One region of the Dryocola mayonis genome, then DNA from elsewhere that is predicted to be linked to it. Evidence: predicted binding sites of a transcription regulator. Region 1 holds the regulator's gene; each other region holds the start of a gene.
What was found. Region 1 encodes CRP, which controls carbon source genes, mostly activating them, when cyclic AMP is high. Its sites were predicted from a motif close to ATGTGANNNNNNTCACAT; they were not measured.

Region 1 (5,584 bases):
CGCAGGCCACCAGCAGCAAAATGCACTGCATGCCCAGCATGATGCCGATCATCAGCGGTAAGCTGCGCCAGAAACCGTAGTTGGCTCCGGAAGAGGTAAGTAACGTATTATTAGGACCCGGGGTGATAGCTGCGACCCAAAGAAAACCAAGCATTGAAAAGAAAAGCGTTTCCATAACGTGGGTGCTCCACACCCAAAGGTAATAATTAGCAAACAAAATGAAACTAACAGTGTGATATGGATCAGACAAGCCCTGCAGAATTGAATTTTAATCATGATGACGGCCAGGATTTCCGTCCAATGCGCGGATTGAGCAACCCCCACCTGCAAACTATGCTGCCGCGCGTGATCCGTCGTCGTGTCAAATTTAAACCCCACTGGCAGCGTCTCGATATGCCGGATGGAGATTTCGTCGATCTCGCCTGGAGCGAAGATCCGGCTGCGGCCGTCGATAAACCGCGCCTGGTGGTTTTCCATGGTCTGGAGGGCAGCCTGCACAGCCCCTATGCTCACGGCCTGATTGAAGCGGCTAAAAATCGCGGCTGGCTGGGCGTGGTTATGCACTTCCGCGGCTGCAGCGGCGTGCCCAACCGCATGCAGCGCATCTACCATTCCGGCGAAACCGAGGACGGCACCTTTTTCCTTAACTGGCTGAACCAGCGCTATGGCGATGCGCCCACGGCGGCGGTCGGCTTCTCCCTCGGCGGCAACATGCTGGCCTGCCTGATGGCGAAACAGGGCGTGGACTGTACTTTAAAAGCGGGCGTTGTGGTCTCGGCCCCGCTGATGCTTGAGCAGTGCTGCTACCATATGGAACAGGGTTTCTCGCGTTTCTATCAGCGCTACCTGTTAAACCTGCTTAAAAAGAACGCCGCGCGGAAACTCAGAAGTTATCCCGGCACGCTTCCTGTCGATTTAAGACAGCTGAAAGGCGTGCGCCGCATCCGCGATTTTGACGATCTGATTACCTCGAAAATCCACGGCTTTGCCGACGCGCTGGACTACTACCGCCGGTGCAGCGCCATGCCTTTGCTGCCGGATATTGCTAAACCCACGCTCATTATCCATGCTAAAGACGATCCCTTTATGGATCACCATGTCATTCCTGATAAGGCATCGTTACCCACAAATATTGAATATCAACTCACCAGTCATGGCGGACACGTCGGCTTTGTCGGCGGCACGCTGCGTAAACCGGAAATGTGGCTTGAGCAGCGCATCCCCGACTGGCTGACGAGATATCTGGACCACTAAGATGATTATTCCCTGGCAGGATCTCGACGCGGAAACGCTCGACAATCTTATCGAATCCTTTGTGTTACGCGAGGGTACGGATTATGGTGAACAGGAACGCTCGCTGTCGCAGAAGGTCGCCGATGTGAAACGACAGCTGCAAAGCGGCGAAGCGGTTTTGGTCTGGTCAGAGCTTCATGAAACGGTGAATATTATGCCGCGCGGGCAGTTCCGCGGCTGACCCTTGTCATGGGGCGCGGTCTGTACTGCATAATTCTTACAATCCATGGAGTTGTTGCCCTATGTCAGCCAAACATCCGGTTATCGCCGTCACGGGATCCAGCGGTGCGGGAACCACCACCACAAGCCTTGCCTTTCGCAAGATTTTTCAGCAGCTGAACCTGCGCGCCGCGGAGGTCGAAGGGGACAGCTTCCACCGTTATACCCGTCCGGAAATGGATTTGGCTATCCGCAAAGCGCGCGACCTTGGCCGCCACATCAGCTATTTCGGCCCTGAGGCCAACGATTTCAGCCTGCTTGAGCAGACCTTTGCTGAATACGGGCGCAGCGGCCAGGGCAAATCCCGTAAATATCTCCATACGTATGATGAAGCCGTGCCCTGGAACCAGGTGCCGGGAACCTTTACGCCGTGGCAGCCTTTGCCAGAGCCGACGGACGTCCTCTTTTACGAAGGGCTGCACGGCGGCGTAGTCACCCCGCAGCACGACGTGGCGAACCACGTCGACCTTTTGGTAGGCGTGGTGCCCATCGTTAACCTTGAGTGGATCCAAAAGCTGGTGCGCGACACCAGCGAACGCGGCCCATTCCCGGGAAGCGGTGATGGACTCGGTCGTCAGATCGATGGATGACTACATCAACTACATCACCCCGCAGTTCTCGCGCACCCATATCAACTTCCAGCGCGTGCCAACGGTAGATACGTCTAACCCCTTTGCGGCGCGCGGCATTCCGTCGCTGGACGAAAGCTTCGTGGTTATTCACTTCCGCGGGCTGGATGACATTGATTTCCCATATCTGTTGGCCATGCTGCAGGGATCTTTCATTTCCCACATCAATACGTTGGTGGTGCCCGGCGGGAAAATGGGGCTGGCGATGGAGCTTATCATGACGCCGCTGGTGCAACGGCTGGCGGAAGGCAGAAAGGTCGTTTAGGGCGGCGCCCGCCGCCCTGAAGCGCGTTAAGCTTCGATCACTTCATAGCTGTGCGTGATGTTTGCGGCTTTCTCAAGCATCAGCGCTACCGAACAGTATTTCTCAGCGGAGAGATCCACCGCGCGGGACACGGCGTTGTCCTTCAGGTCTTTGCCGGTCACGATGAAATGCAGATTAATGTGCGTGAACAGGCGCGGGGCTTCTTCACGGCGCTCGGACGTCAGCTTCACTTCGCAATCCTTCACGTCGTGGCGGCCTTTTTGCAAAATGGACACCACGTCGATGGCGCTGCAGCCGCCGACCGACATCAGTACCATCTCCATCGGACTGGGCGCCTTATCGCCTGAATTGCCGTCCATCAGGATCTGGTGGCCCGAAGCCGATTCGCCCAGGAAAGTTAACCCCTCAACCCATTTAACTCGTGCCTGCATGTTGCTTACTCCTGTTGAAGAAATTTCCTTTCAGAGTACGCGGATGCGGTAAAACTGGCAACGGAAGGCGACCTGCATCATGCTGAAACGAGACAATAGGAGACACTTGTCAAAAGCTATGCTAAAACAATCCGGATGCAACATTTGATACATTGACGTGATAAATGTCTGCAGAGGACATCACTAATTACAGGCGGCAAGATTGACTTGCAGGCCATTTCCCCCGAGTGGGAAATATTCTAACGATTGCAACGCCGGGCAGGAGGTTTTGCATCCTGTCTTTGGTAGCCAGTTTATAACAGAGGATAACCGCGCATGGTGCTTGGCAAACCGCAAACAGACCCGACACTCGAATGGTTCTTGTCCCATTGCCACATTCATAAGTATCCATCAAAGAGCACGCTGATTCACCAGGGTGAAAAAGCAGAGACGCTGTACTACATCGTCAAAGGCTCCGTGGCAGTGCTGATTAAGGATGAAGAGGGTAAGGAAATGATCCTCTCCTACCTGAACCAGGGCGATTTTATCGGTGAATTAGGCCTGTTTGAAGAAGGCCAGGAGCGCAGCGCCTGGGTTCGTGCGAAAACCGCATGCGAAGTGGCCGAAATTTCCTATAAAAAGTTCCGTCAGCTTATCCAGGTTAATCCGGACATCCTGATGCGTCTGTCTTCCCAGATGGCGCGTCGCCTGCAGGTCACGTCAGAAAAAGTAGGCAACCTCGCCTTCCTCGACGTTACCGGCCGCATCGCTCAGACGCTGCTGAACCTGGCAAAACAGCCGGACGCTATGACCCACCCGGACGGCATGCAGATTAAAATCACCCGCCAGGAAATCGGTCAGATCGTCGGTTGCTCCCGCGAAACCGTAGGCCGCATCCTGAAAATGCTGGAAGATCAAAACCTGATTTCCGCTCACGGTAAAACGATCGTCGTTTACGGCACTCGTTAATTCCTGTTCACAAAATGGCGTGTCGCTTCGGTAACACGCCATTTTTGTCTCTACACTTCTGATATGTGGCGTCGACTGATCTACCATCCCGAAGTTAACTACGCACTGCGACAAACGCTGGTGCTGTGTCTTCCCGTGGCGGTAGGCCTGATTCTGGGCAATCTGCAGGCCGGGCTGATGTTCTCGTTAGTGCCCGCGTGCTGCAATATTGCCGGTCTGGATACGCCTCATAAACGCTTCTTCAAGCGGTTAATCATCGGCGGCGGCCTGTTCGCCATCAGCAGTCTGCTGATGCAGCTGATGCTGCTGTACACGCCCGTGCCGCTTCCGGTCATTCTTCTGGGTATGGCGCTGCTGCTGGGTGTCACCGCCGAAATCAGCGCGCTCCACGCCCGCCTGCTGCCCGCCTCGCTCATCGCCGCTATTTTTACCCTCAGCATGGCCGGGAATATGCCCATCTGGAAACCGATGCTGCTTTATGTTTGCGGCACCGTCTGGTACGGAGCGTTCAACTGGTTCTGGTTCTGGATGTGGCGCGAACAGCCGCTTCGTGAATCCTTAAGCCTGCTCTACCGCCAGCTTGCGGACTATTGCGAGGCCAAGTACGGCCTGCTGACCCAGCACACGGATCCTGAAAAAGCGCTGCCGCCTTTGCTGGCCCGCCAGCAAAAAGCCGTCGATCTGATCACCGTTTGTTACCAGCAGCTGCACATGCTGGCGGCGAATCAGCAGAACGGCTACAAGCGCCTGCTGCGCGCCTTCCAGGTGGCGCTCGATTTACAGGAGCACATCTCCGTTAGCCTGCATCAGCCGGAAGAGGTGCAAAAGCTCGTCGAGCAAAGCCACGCCGAGGCGGTGATACGCTGGAACGCGCAGACTATCGCGGCGCGTTTACGCGTGCTGGCCGACGATATCCTTTATCACCGCTACCCGAAGCGGTTTGTGATGGATAAACAAATCGAAGCGCTGGAAAAAATTGCCCGTCAGAACCCGGACAACCCGGTCGGGCAGTTCTGCCACTATCACTTCAGCCGCATCGCGCGCGTGCTGCGAACCCAGCGTCCTTTATATGTTCGCGACCTGATGGAGGACCGCCAGCGTCGTCTGCCGCTGTGGGCCGCCCTTAAAAGCTACCTGTCATTTAAATCCGCCGCGCTGCGTAACTCAGCGAGGCTCGGCGTCATGCTGACCGTGGCCAGCCTGCTCGGCGCCTCTTTGCATTTGCCCAAGCCCTACTGGATCCTGATGACCGTTATGTTCGTGACGCAAAACGGCTACGGCGCGACGAGGGTGCGTATTCTGCACCGTTCGGCCGGCACCATGGCCGGCCTTGCCATCGCGGGCATCGCCCTGCACTTCCACTTTCCGCAGTATATTGCGCTCACCGCGATGCTTATTATCACGCTGGTAAGCTATCTCTTTATCCGCAAAAGCTACGGCTGGGCGACCATTGGCTTTACCGTTACCGCCGTTTATACCCTGCAGCTGATCACCCTAAGCGCCGAGCAATACATTGTGCCCCGCCTGATAGATACCCTGCTCGGCTGCCTGATCGCCTTTGGCGGCATGGTCTGGCTGTGGCCACAGTGGCAAAGCGGCCTGCTGCGTCAGAACGCCCACGACGCGCTGGAAACCGATCAGGAAGCCATCCGTTTGATTTTAAGCAGCGATCCCAGGCCCACGCCGCTGGCCTGGCAGCGCATGCGGGTCAACCAGGCCCACAACGCGCTGTTTAACTCCTTAAACCAGGCGATGCAGGAGCCGGGCTTTAACTCGAATTATCTGGAAGATATGAAGCT
Region 2 (4,955 bases), 170 kb from region 1:
ATGAAGGCGTCTACAACGCCAGGACGGGTAAATACGACAGGCACCGGCCGCGCACGTTTTTAGCCGCCAGCTGGCACGATGAAAACAGCCGTTATTCCGTTGGCGGCTCGGTGCAGGACGACGTCTCGACCCAGGCGCAAAGCATTTTCGAAAAGCGTATTCCGCTGGCGAAGGATTACGCCCTGAAAGGCGAGCTGCTGGGGTTTTACGCAAAGCTGGAAGGGCTAAGCCGCTCGTCTTCCCAGCCTGACGAAACCGGGCTGGCCAGCGGCCAGCTGACCTGGAGCACGCCGTGGGGCGGGCTGTTCGCAAGCGGGGGCTATTTGCGGCACGCCGTCAGCGGCGCGGTTGTGGATACCGACATCGGTTATCCCTTCTCCCTGAGCCTCGATCGTAACCGGGAAGGGATGCAGTCCTGGCAGGCGGGGGTGAACTATCGCCTCACGCCGCAGCTGACCATGACGCTTGCGCCCGTCGTCACCCGCGGCTATGAGTCCAGCCAGCGCGACGTGCAGATCGAGGGGCTGGGGATGCTAGGCGCGGTTAACTATAAGGTGGAAGAAGGGCCGCTACGGGGAATGAACCTTTTCCTCGCCGCCGATAAGGGCAGGGAAAAGCGCGACGGCAGCCCGCTGGGCGATCGGCTCAACTACTGGGATGTAAAAATGAGCGTTCAGTATGATTTCCTGCTTAAGTGAAACGCAAACGGCCACCGCAGGGTGGCCGTTCAAGTCGGGCGGCGGTTAGCTCTGGGAAGCTAACGTCCGCGCCGCAGGCTGCGGGTTGTGCTTCGCCGGATCCTTAATCAGCGTCCACAGAATAATGGCGCCGATGATATCGAACATGCTAAGCGCCACGAAGAACGGGCCGTAGCCGATCACCGCGACAAGCGCGCCCATAAACAGGTTGAAGCTCAGCTGCCCCATCCATGCCGCAGAGCCCGCCATGCCCGCGACCGTCGCCACCTCGTTTTTCTTAAACAGGTCGGCGCACATGGTAATAACCACCGTAGAAAGCGTCTGGTGAGCGAAACCGCCGATGCTCATCAGCGCGATGGCGATATACGGGTTGGTGGTGATGCTGACGAAGCCGATAGAGATCATCAGGACGGCGCCGATGGTAAAGCTGGTGCGGCGCGCGTTGATGGTGGTCATCTTCATCTTGTCCATAAAGAACTTCGCCAGGAAGCCGCCCGCAACGCAGCCAAAGTCCGCCGCGAGGAACGGCAGCCAGGCGAACATGGCGATTTCTTTTAGCGGCAGATGCATGACGTTAATCAGGTACAGCGGCATCCAGAAGCTCAGGGTGCCCCACGCCGGGTCGGCCAGGAAGCGGGTGATCGCCAGCGCCCAGAAGTTACGCTGCTTAAGGATCTCTTTCACGGCCGGCTTTTTGTTATCGTCCTGCAGATAGCTTTCCTGGCCGTCTTCGATGTAGCGCAGCTCTTTATGGGTGATCCACGGATGCTTGTTCGGCGAGTTATAGATCAGGAACCAGGTGATGGCGAACAGCACGCCGATGGCGCCGGTAATGACAAACGCCATTTCGGTGCCGATGCCGCTATCCGCGAAGGTCAGCATCGCCCAGACCACCAGCGGCGGCGCCAGCATGGCGCCAATAGAAGTGCCGATGTTAAACAGCCCGCCCGCGATGCCGCGCTCTTTGGTCGGGAACCATTCGGCGCTCGCCTTAATGCCTGCAGGAATGGCGGACGCTTCGGTCAGGGCCCATCAGGCCGCGCAGGAACGCAAGGCTTATCCAGCCGCCTGCCAGCGCGTGCGCCATATTAATCACCGACCAGAGCAAGGCGAAGATAAAGAAGCCGATCTTCAGCCCGATGACATCCATCAGATAGCCGGTAAGCGGCTGCGCGATGGTGTAGCAAAGCTGGAAGGCGCTCACCACCCAGGAGTACTGCTGTTCATCAAAATTGAGCTCTTTCATCATCGCCGGCGCCGCGACGCTGAGCGAACTGCGGGACAGGTAGTTCACAATGGTCCCCAGGCAGACCAGACCGATAATCCACCATCTTAATTTCGTTAACTTCATGATAAAGCCTCGTTAAGAATACTGCCTTCACGCCAGCCGCTGCCGGCGGGGAAAACGGAAATCATGTGAATTGGTTGACCACATGCTGAATATCAGAAAAGCGTAGCCGTAACCGCGCCGTGACCGTGGCTGCAATGCCGTTAAGCCGAGTGCGTGAAACCACGTGTGGGTGCATCTTGTGTTTTTTTTGCACGCTAAAATTTGACGCAGATCAAATAAATAAAATTGGATGACCAGATATGACGCTCTTTGTGATGTGGTTAACCAATTTGCATATCATGGTTGACATCGACGCCGTTCTGGCCGAACTTAATGCGTATTACTCCGTTGTACGGTGAACGCTCCGGCAGGTCGACAGCGATTGGTCAACCACAACGATGCCATCGAAAGAAGAGGAAATAGCAGATGAAACAAACCTGGCGCTGGTACGGTCCTAACGATCCGGTAACGCTGTCAGACGTACGCCAGGCTGGCGCAACCGGCGTGGTGACGGCTTTACATCAGATTCCCAACGGTGAAGTCTGGCCGGTTGAAGAGATCCTGAAACGCAAAGCCATTATTGAAGAGGCGGGCCTGGTGTGGTCGGTAGTGGAAAGCGTGCCGATCCACGAGGACATCAAAACCCATACCGGGCAGTACAGTCTGTGGATCAAAAACTACCAGCAGACCCTGCGCAACCTGGCGCAGTGCGGCATCTACACCGTTTGCTATAACTTCATGCCGGTGCTGGACTGGACCCGCACCGACCTTGAATACGTGCTGCCGGACGGCTCAAAAGCCCTGCGCTTCGACCAGATTGAGTTCGCCGCTTTTGAACTACATATTCTGCGGCGCCAGGGGGCGGAAGCCGATTACACGGCGGAAGAGATCGAGCAGGCGAACGAGCGGTTCGCCACGATGAGCGACGCAGACAAAGAGCGCCTGACCCGCAATATCATCGCCGGCCTGCCGGGCGCGGAAGAGGGCTACACCCTGGAGCAGTTCCGCAGCCATCTGGCGACCTACAAAGATATCGACAAAGCGAAACTGCGCGACAATTTCGCCTGGTTCCTGCAGAGCATTATTCCGGTGGCGGAACAGGTCGGCTTACGTATGGCGGTTCATCCGGACGATCCGCCGCGTCCTATCCTCGGCCTGCCGCGCATCGTCTCTACCGTTGAAGATATGCAGTGGATGGTGGACACCGTGAGCAGCATGGCGAACGGCTTCACCATGTGCACCGGCTCCTACGGCGTGCGTGAGGACAACGATCTGGTTGATATGATCAAAAAGTTCGGCCCACGTATTTACTTCACCCATCTGCGCTCCACGCTGCGTGAAGAAAACCCAAAAACGTTCCACGAAGCCGCGCATCTGTACGGCGATGTGGACATGTATGAAGTGGTGAAAGCCATCGCTGAAGAAGAGCACCGCCGCAAAGCGGAAGGCAACGAAGATCCTATCCCGATGCGCCCGGATCACGGCCACCAGATGCTGGACGATCTGAAAAAGAAAACCAACCCCGGCTACTCGGCGATTGGTCGACTCAAAGGCCTGGCGGAAGTTCGCGGCGTCGAGCTGGCTATCCAGCGCGCTTTCTTCAGCAAATAACCATCCTCCGCATGGCGCAGCGCGCCATGCGGTTTCCCTTATTCAAGGTCACAGCCGCATTCTCGCCCCACAACCTGCGGGCGAAGACGTCGCACGACAGGAGTTTGCAATGCAACAGAATATCGCCACCGGCAAGGTATCCGTCGCCCGCCCGCAGCGGGACGGATCGCGTCTGGTATCCCGTATTGTTCATCTGGGCTGCGGCGCGTTTCACCGCGCGCACCAGGCGCTCTTTACCCACCATCTGCTGGAGGAAAGCGACAGCGACTGGGGCATCTGCGAAGTTAACCTGATGCCGGGCAACGACGCGCGCCTGATTGAGAACCTGAAAGCGCAAAATCTGCTGTATACCGTCGCAGAGCGCGGCGCGGAAAGCACCGAGCTGAAAATCATCGGTTCCATGACGGAAGCGCTGCACCCGGAATTCGACGGCCACGAAGGCATCCTGAAGGCGATGGCGCGCCCGGAAACCGCCATTGTCTCGCTCACCGTGACCGAAAAAGGCTATTGCACCGATGCCGCCAGCGGCGAGCTGGATTTAAACAATCCGCTGATTAAAAACGATCTTGCCCAGCCGCAGCAGCCAAAATCGGCTGTCGGCTATATCGTCGAGGCGCTGAGCATGCGCCGTGCGCAGGGTCTGAAAGCCTTTACCGTGCTTTCCTGCGATAACGTGCGCGAAAACGGCCACGTGGCGAAAGCCGCCGTACTCGGGCTGGCGAAGGCGCGCGACGCCGGGCTGGCCGCATGGATCGCTGAAAATGTCACCTTCCCGTGCACCATGGTCGACCGCATTGTCCCGGCGGCGACGGAAGAAACGCTGCGGCTGGTGGCCGGGCAGTTGGGCGTCTATGACCCCTGCGCTATCGCCTGCGAGCCGTTCCGCCAGTGGGTGATTGAAGATAACTTCGTCAACGGCCGCGCGGCCTGGGATAAGGTCGGCGCCCGGTTTGTGGCGGACGTGGTGCCTTTTGAGATGATGAAGCTACGTATGCTCAACGGCAGCCACTCTTTCCTGGCTTATCTGGGCTATCTCGGCGGCTATGACACCATCGCGGATACCATGACCAATGCCGCCTGCCGCAAAGCGGCGCTCGCGCTGATGCTCAAAGAGCAGGCGCCGACGCTCTCAATGCCGGAAGGCACCGATCTGGAAGGGTACGCCAACCTGTTGATCGCGCGCTTCACCAATCCGTCGCTCAAGCACCGCACCTGGCAGATCGCGATGGACGGTAGCCAGAAACTGCCGCAGCGCCTGCTGGATCCGGTTCGCCTGCATCTGCAGCAGGGCAATGATTATCGCCACCTGGCGCTGG
Region 3 (4,955 bases), 1.1 Mb from region 1:
CCGGAAGAGTACAAAGACAAGGCGCGTAAAGAGGCCATCGACGACGCCACTCGTCAGGCTAAGCTGTTAGCCGAAGGCTTCAACAGCAAGCTGGGGCCGGTGTACAGCGTCCGCTATCACGTCTCAAACTATCAGCCCGCGCCGATGGTGCGGATGATGAAAGCCGACGCCGCGGCGCCGGTTTCCGCGCAGGATACCTACGATCAGCAAACCATTCAGTTTGACGATCAGGTAGACGTGGTGTTTGAGCTGGAAAGGGCCCAGAGCCAGGCTGCGCAGTAGCAATACGGTAAATCCCGGCTCGGATAAGCGTAAGCGCCATCCGGGACAAAAAAGCCCGCTTCACTTAAGCGGGCTTTTTGCTATTCGGCGTCCTGGCGTAACACCCGGTGGCCGTATTCCAGCAGGGCGTCCGTCACGTTGCGCATCATTCTGCTTTCCGGCGCAAACCTGTGCCAGTACAGCATGCGTCTTTGCATCAGGCCGGGGGTCAAATCGATGAGCTCGCCGCTGTTAAGCTCTCTTTCAATCTGCAGGTGCGGGATCATGCAGCACGTGGTGCCCTGACGCGCCAGCTGCACGAAGGCTTCGGAGGAATTAACGATATGGCAAGGCACGCTGCCGGGCGAGAGATCGAAGTTCTGCTGCAAAAAGGCCTGGTGCATATCGTCCAGGTGATCGAAGGCCACCGCAGGGGCTTTCAGCAGCGCCGAGCGCGTTACGCCGTTCGGGAAGTAGCGAGCGGCAAACTCCTTTGAGCCGACAAACAGGTAGTCCAGCGCGCCTAAACGATCCACCAGGCAGCTTGGCAGCGGCTGCGGTTGAATCGAGACGGCGCCAACGACTTCGCCGCGGCGCAGGCGTTCCTGCGTTCGGGTTTCGTCTTCCACCTGCAGGTTAAGGCGAATAGGGGAGTCGGCCAGCACCGGGGCAAGCGCCGGCAGCAGCCAGGTTGCCAGACTGTCGGCGTTGACCGCCAGCGAAAGCAGCAGCGGCGTTGAGCCGGTTTGCTCATCCCCGAGCCACTCTTCTTCCAGCAGCTCGACCTGGCGCAGCAGCGCCAGCAGTTTCTGCCCCTGCTCGGTCGGACGCGGGGGAACCGTGCGCACTAACAATGGCTGGCCGAACATGTTTTCCAGCTGCTTGATTCGCTGTGAAACCGCTGACTGAGTAATACACAGCTTCTGCGCCGCGCGCTCAAATCCTCGTTCACGAATAACCGCATCCAGCGCCTGTAGCGTTCTGTAGTCCGGGCGTTTCATTGTTGTTGCTGACTCCTGTTTTCGTTGTGCCAGCACTATGACATAAATTTGTGACCGATCCAGACCAAATCCACAAAGATCGGATGAGTTCGGCCTTTCCCGGGGACTTTCCCATCGGGCTTGCTCTATAATGCGCGTCAGTTTTCACAGCACAGGCAAATAACCATGACGCAGGATGAACTGAAAAAAGCAGTCGGATGGGCGGCGCTGCAGTACGTGCAGCCGGGCACCATCGTTGGCGTGGGCACCGGCTCCACCGCCGCGCACTTTATTGACGCTCTGGGCACCATCAGGCATCAGATTGATGGCGCGGTCTCCAGCTCCGACGCTTCCACCGCCAGGCTGAAAAGCCTCGGCATTCCCGTATTCGACCTGAACGAAGTGGATTCCCTCGGCGTCTACGTCGACGGCGCGGACGAAATCAACGGGCAAATGCAGATGATTAAAGGCGGCGGCGCGGCGCTTACCCGCGAGAAAATCATTGCGTCGGTGGCCGAGAAGTTTATCTGCATCGCGGATGAGTCCAAGCAGGTGGATATCCTGGGGAATTTCCCGCTGCCGGTAGAGGTGATTCCGATGGCGCGCAGCTGCGTGGCCCGCGAACTGGTTAAGCTGGGAGGACGTCCGGAATACCGTCAGGGCGTGGTAACGGATAACGGCAACGTCATTCTGGACGTTTACGGCCTGAGCATTATCGACCCGATTGCCCTTGAGAACGCCATTAACGGCCTGCCGGGCGTGGTAACCGTCGGGCTGTTTGCCAACCGCGGCGCGGACGTCGCGCTGATTGGTACGGCCGCAGGCGTAAAAACCATCGTAAAATGATCTGACCGGGGCGCGCTTTGCGCCCCAACAATTCGTATAAAACATGACAAATTATTTTAACGGCAAATTTGGTGACATATGTCACATTTCTGTCGGCCGCCTGTGATTCATTCCTCGAACTTCTGCGCCACCAGCATTTTGTGCTAGCTCCTCGTCTTTTATTCCTTTTCGTCACGGCGCTGGCGCAATCGTTTATATTGCCGAAGGCGTAGATTTTGATATTTTGACAGAAGGGTAACTTATAGGCAGTACCACAACAGCACAGAAAAATAGGGTCGGGAAATGGCAAAAGTATCATTGGAGAAAGACAAAATTAAATTCCTGCTGGTGGAAGGCGTGCACCAGAAAGCGGTCGAGAATCTTCGTGCGGCAGGTTATACCAACATCGAGTATCACAAGGGCGCGCTGGATAGCGATGCGCTGAAAGCCGCCATCCGTGATGCCCATTTCATCGGTTTACGTTCCCGCACCAACCTGACTGAAGACGTTCTGGCCGCGGCGGAGAAGCTGGTCGCGATCGGCTGCTTCTGCATCGGCACCAACCAGGTCGATCTGGACGCGGCGGCAAAACGCGGCGTGCCGGTGTTTAACGCGCCTTTCTCCAACACCCGTTCCGTCGCTGAACTGGTTATCGGCCAGCTGCTGCTGCTGCTGCGCGGCATTCCGGAAGCGAACGCGAAAGCGCACCGCGGCGTATGGAACAAGCTGGCAGTCGGCTCCTTTGAAGCCCGTGGTAAAAAACTCGGTATTATCGGCTACGGCCATATCGGCACCCAGCTGGGTATTCTGGCCGAAGCGCTGGGCATGAACGTCTTTTTCTACGACATTGAAAACAAACTGCCGCTGGGCAACGCCACCCAGGTGCAGCATCTTTCAGATCTGCTCAATATGAGCGACGTGGTCAGCCTGCACGTGCCGGAGAACGCTTCAACGAAGAATATGATCGGCGCCAACGAGCTGGCATTAATGAAGCCGGGCGCGCTGTTAATTAACGATGCGCGCGGCACCGTGGTGGATATCCCCGCCCTGTGCGATGCGCTGGCACGCAAACATCTGGCCGGCGCGGCAATCGACGTCTTCCCGACAGAGCCCGCGACCAACAACGATCCCTTCACTTCCCCGCTGTGCGAATTTGATAACGTCATTCTGACGCCGCATATCGGCGGGTCAACGCAGGAAGCGCAGGAAAATATCGGGCTTGAGGTCGCCGGCAAGCTGGCCAAATATTCCGATAACGGCTCAACGCTCTCCGCGGTGAACTTCCCTGAGGTTTCGCTGCCGCTGCACGGCGGCACCACAAGCCGCCTGCTGCATATCCATGAAAACCGTCCCGGCATTTTGACCGCGCTGAACCAGATTTTTGCCGAGCAGGGCATCAACATCGCCGCGCAGTATCTGCAAACAACGCCGCATATGGGCTATGTGGTAATTGATATTGACGCTGAGGAAGACGTTGCCGAGGCGGCGTTGAAATCAATGAAGGCGATTCCAGGCACTATCCGCGCGCGCCTGCTTTACTAACCTGCTAATGGCGGGTGGCGCTACGCTTACCCGCCTTAAGAATGCGTTACCACGCCCAAACCTTTGATGGCGTCACCACCGCCGGCAGGGGAATATCCCACTCTTCGGCGGGCAGAGACGGCACCAGCTGACAATCATGGGCCAGCCCGACGGGCCACAAACCATGCTGCCGCCAGTTTTGCAGCGTGCGGTCGTAAAAGCCTCCGCCCATCCCCAGACGTTGTCCGCGCTCATCGAAGGCGACCAGCGGCGTTATCAACACGTCCAGCTTATCCAGCGGCAAAACGTTGCGCACATCAAGCCTGGGCTCAAGAATTTTAAGGCGATTGATGACCAGATGGCTGTCTTTGTCATAGCGTAAAAAGAGCAGGCTGCCCTTGCTGAAGGGATGAAGCACCGGCAAATAAACGGCTTTTCCCGCCTGCCACAGGGCGCGAATCAGCGGGCGCGTATCCAGCTCGCCGTCAAAAGACAAAAACACCGCGACGCTTGCAGCATCGATTACCGGCGGGTAAGCCAGCATGCGCAAGGCGGCCTGTTGGGCAAAGGTTTGCTGTTCGGAATCGGTAAGGGCGCGGCGTCGTTGCCGAATGGTCTGGCGTATTTCCGTGCGAAGCGTTGAAACAAGATGGGGAGGTGTAACTTGCGATATATGCGTCATACGCAATGACCGGGTAGAAAGAGGGAATCTCCGAGATGCCGCCGCAGGCTGTAACCCTTGAACCCTTGGTTCAAGGTGAATGTAGCGTCACTGTCTTAAGGCTTCTCGGACGAACCGAGCATGCTCACCGACGGTGGAGCACCACATTCTTGTGGTATGAAATATCGGCTCAGGGGACTGGCCCGCTTGCAAACATCTCAGAGAAATTTTTACTTCACAGTTACTCTACCATAGTCAACTGCGAAGCGTTATTCAAAATTTGGACCCTGTCTGTCCGTTATGCGACCTTGCTCAAGTAACGCCTGTTCAATGGTCTGCTGTAACATTTTTATCCGCTGCTCCATGTTAGCAGCGTAGTCACGGGTTTTCGATTTTTCCTGAGCTAATTCATAGCAAATGTTCAGCGCCGCGATGAAAACTAACTGCTCAGTATTTGTGACTCTAGTGCGAACTTTTAAATCTTGCAACCGCTGATCCAGCTCAACCGCAGCCTGATTCAGCGCATCCTGTTGTTCAGGCGGACAATTCACGCGCAATGAACGACCGAAAATTTGGATATCGACTGGTTGTGCAGACATGCCACCTTCCTGCTGTTAACTCGCCTGCCTGTCGTAACCCGTTAGCAGGTCACGAAAGGGGCGTCACTATAGCTACCCCGTTATCAAGATACAAGCCCTTTTCTGGTG

Region 2: a site for CRP is predicted at 2,249-2,266, ahead of uxuA (mannonate dehydratase). Genes of this name have one in related genera too.
Region 3: a site for CRP is predicted at 2,157-2,174, ahead of serA (phosphoglycerate dehydrogenase). Genes of this name have one in related genera too.

What each region holds. Positions count from the first base shown of each region.
Region 1 covers NZ_CP150452.1:363,166-368,749, reverse strand. Annotated here, with positions in the region: gene WLO32_RS01645 (LysE family translocator) at 1-175, opposite strand, end outside; gene WLO32_RS01640 (hydrolase) at 238-1,254, shown strand; gene WLO32_RS01635 (YheU family protein) at 1,256-1,474, shown strand; partial or broken gene WLO32_RS01630 (phosphoribulokinase) at 1,536-2,406, shown strand; gene WLO32_RS01625 (OsmC family protein) at 2,433-2,837, opposite strand; gene crp (cAMP-activated global transcriptional regulator CRP) at 3,153-3,785, shown strand; gene WLO32_RS01615 (YccS/YhfK family putative transporter) at 3,849-5,584, shown strand, end outside.
Region 2 covers NZ_CP150452.1:533,540-538,494, forward strand. Annotated here, with positions in the region: gene uidC (glucuronide uptake porin UidC) at 1-698, shown strand, start outside; partial or broken gene WLO32_RS02600 (MFS transporter) at 744-2,049, opposite strand; gene uxuA (mannonate dehydratase) at 2,455-3,639, shown strand; gene WLO32_RS02610 (fructuronate reductase) at 3,749-4,955, shown strand, end outside.
Region 3 covers NZ_CP150452.1:3,512,639-3,517,593, reverse strand. Annotated here, with positions in the region: gene WLO32_RS17015 (oxidative stress defense protein) at 1-282, shown strand, start outside; gene argP (DNA-binding transcriptional regulator ArgP) at 363-1,262, opposite strand; gene rpiA (ribose-5-phosphate isomerase RpiA) at 1,428-2,087, shown strand; gene serA (phosphoglycerate dehydrogenase) at 2,370-3,608, shown strand; gene WLO32_RS16995 (5-formyltetrahydrofolate cyclo-ligase) at 3,655-4,269, opposite strand; RNA gene ssrS (6S RNA) at 4,293-4,476, opposite strand; gene zapA (cell division protein ZapA) at 4,518-4,847, opposite strand.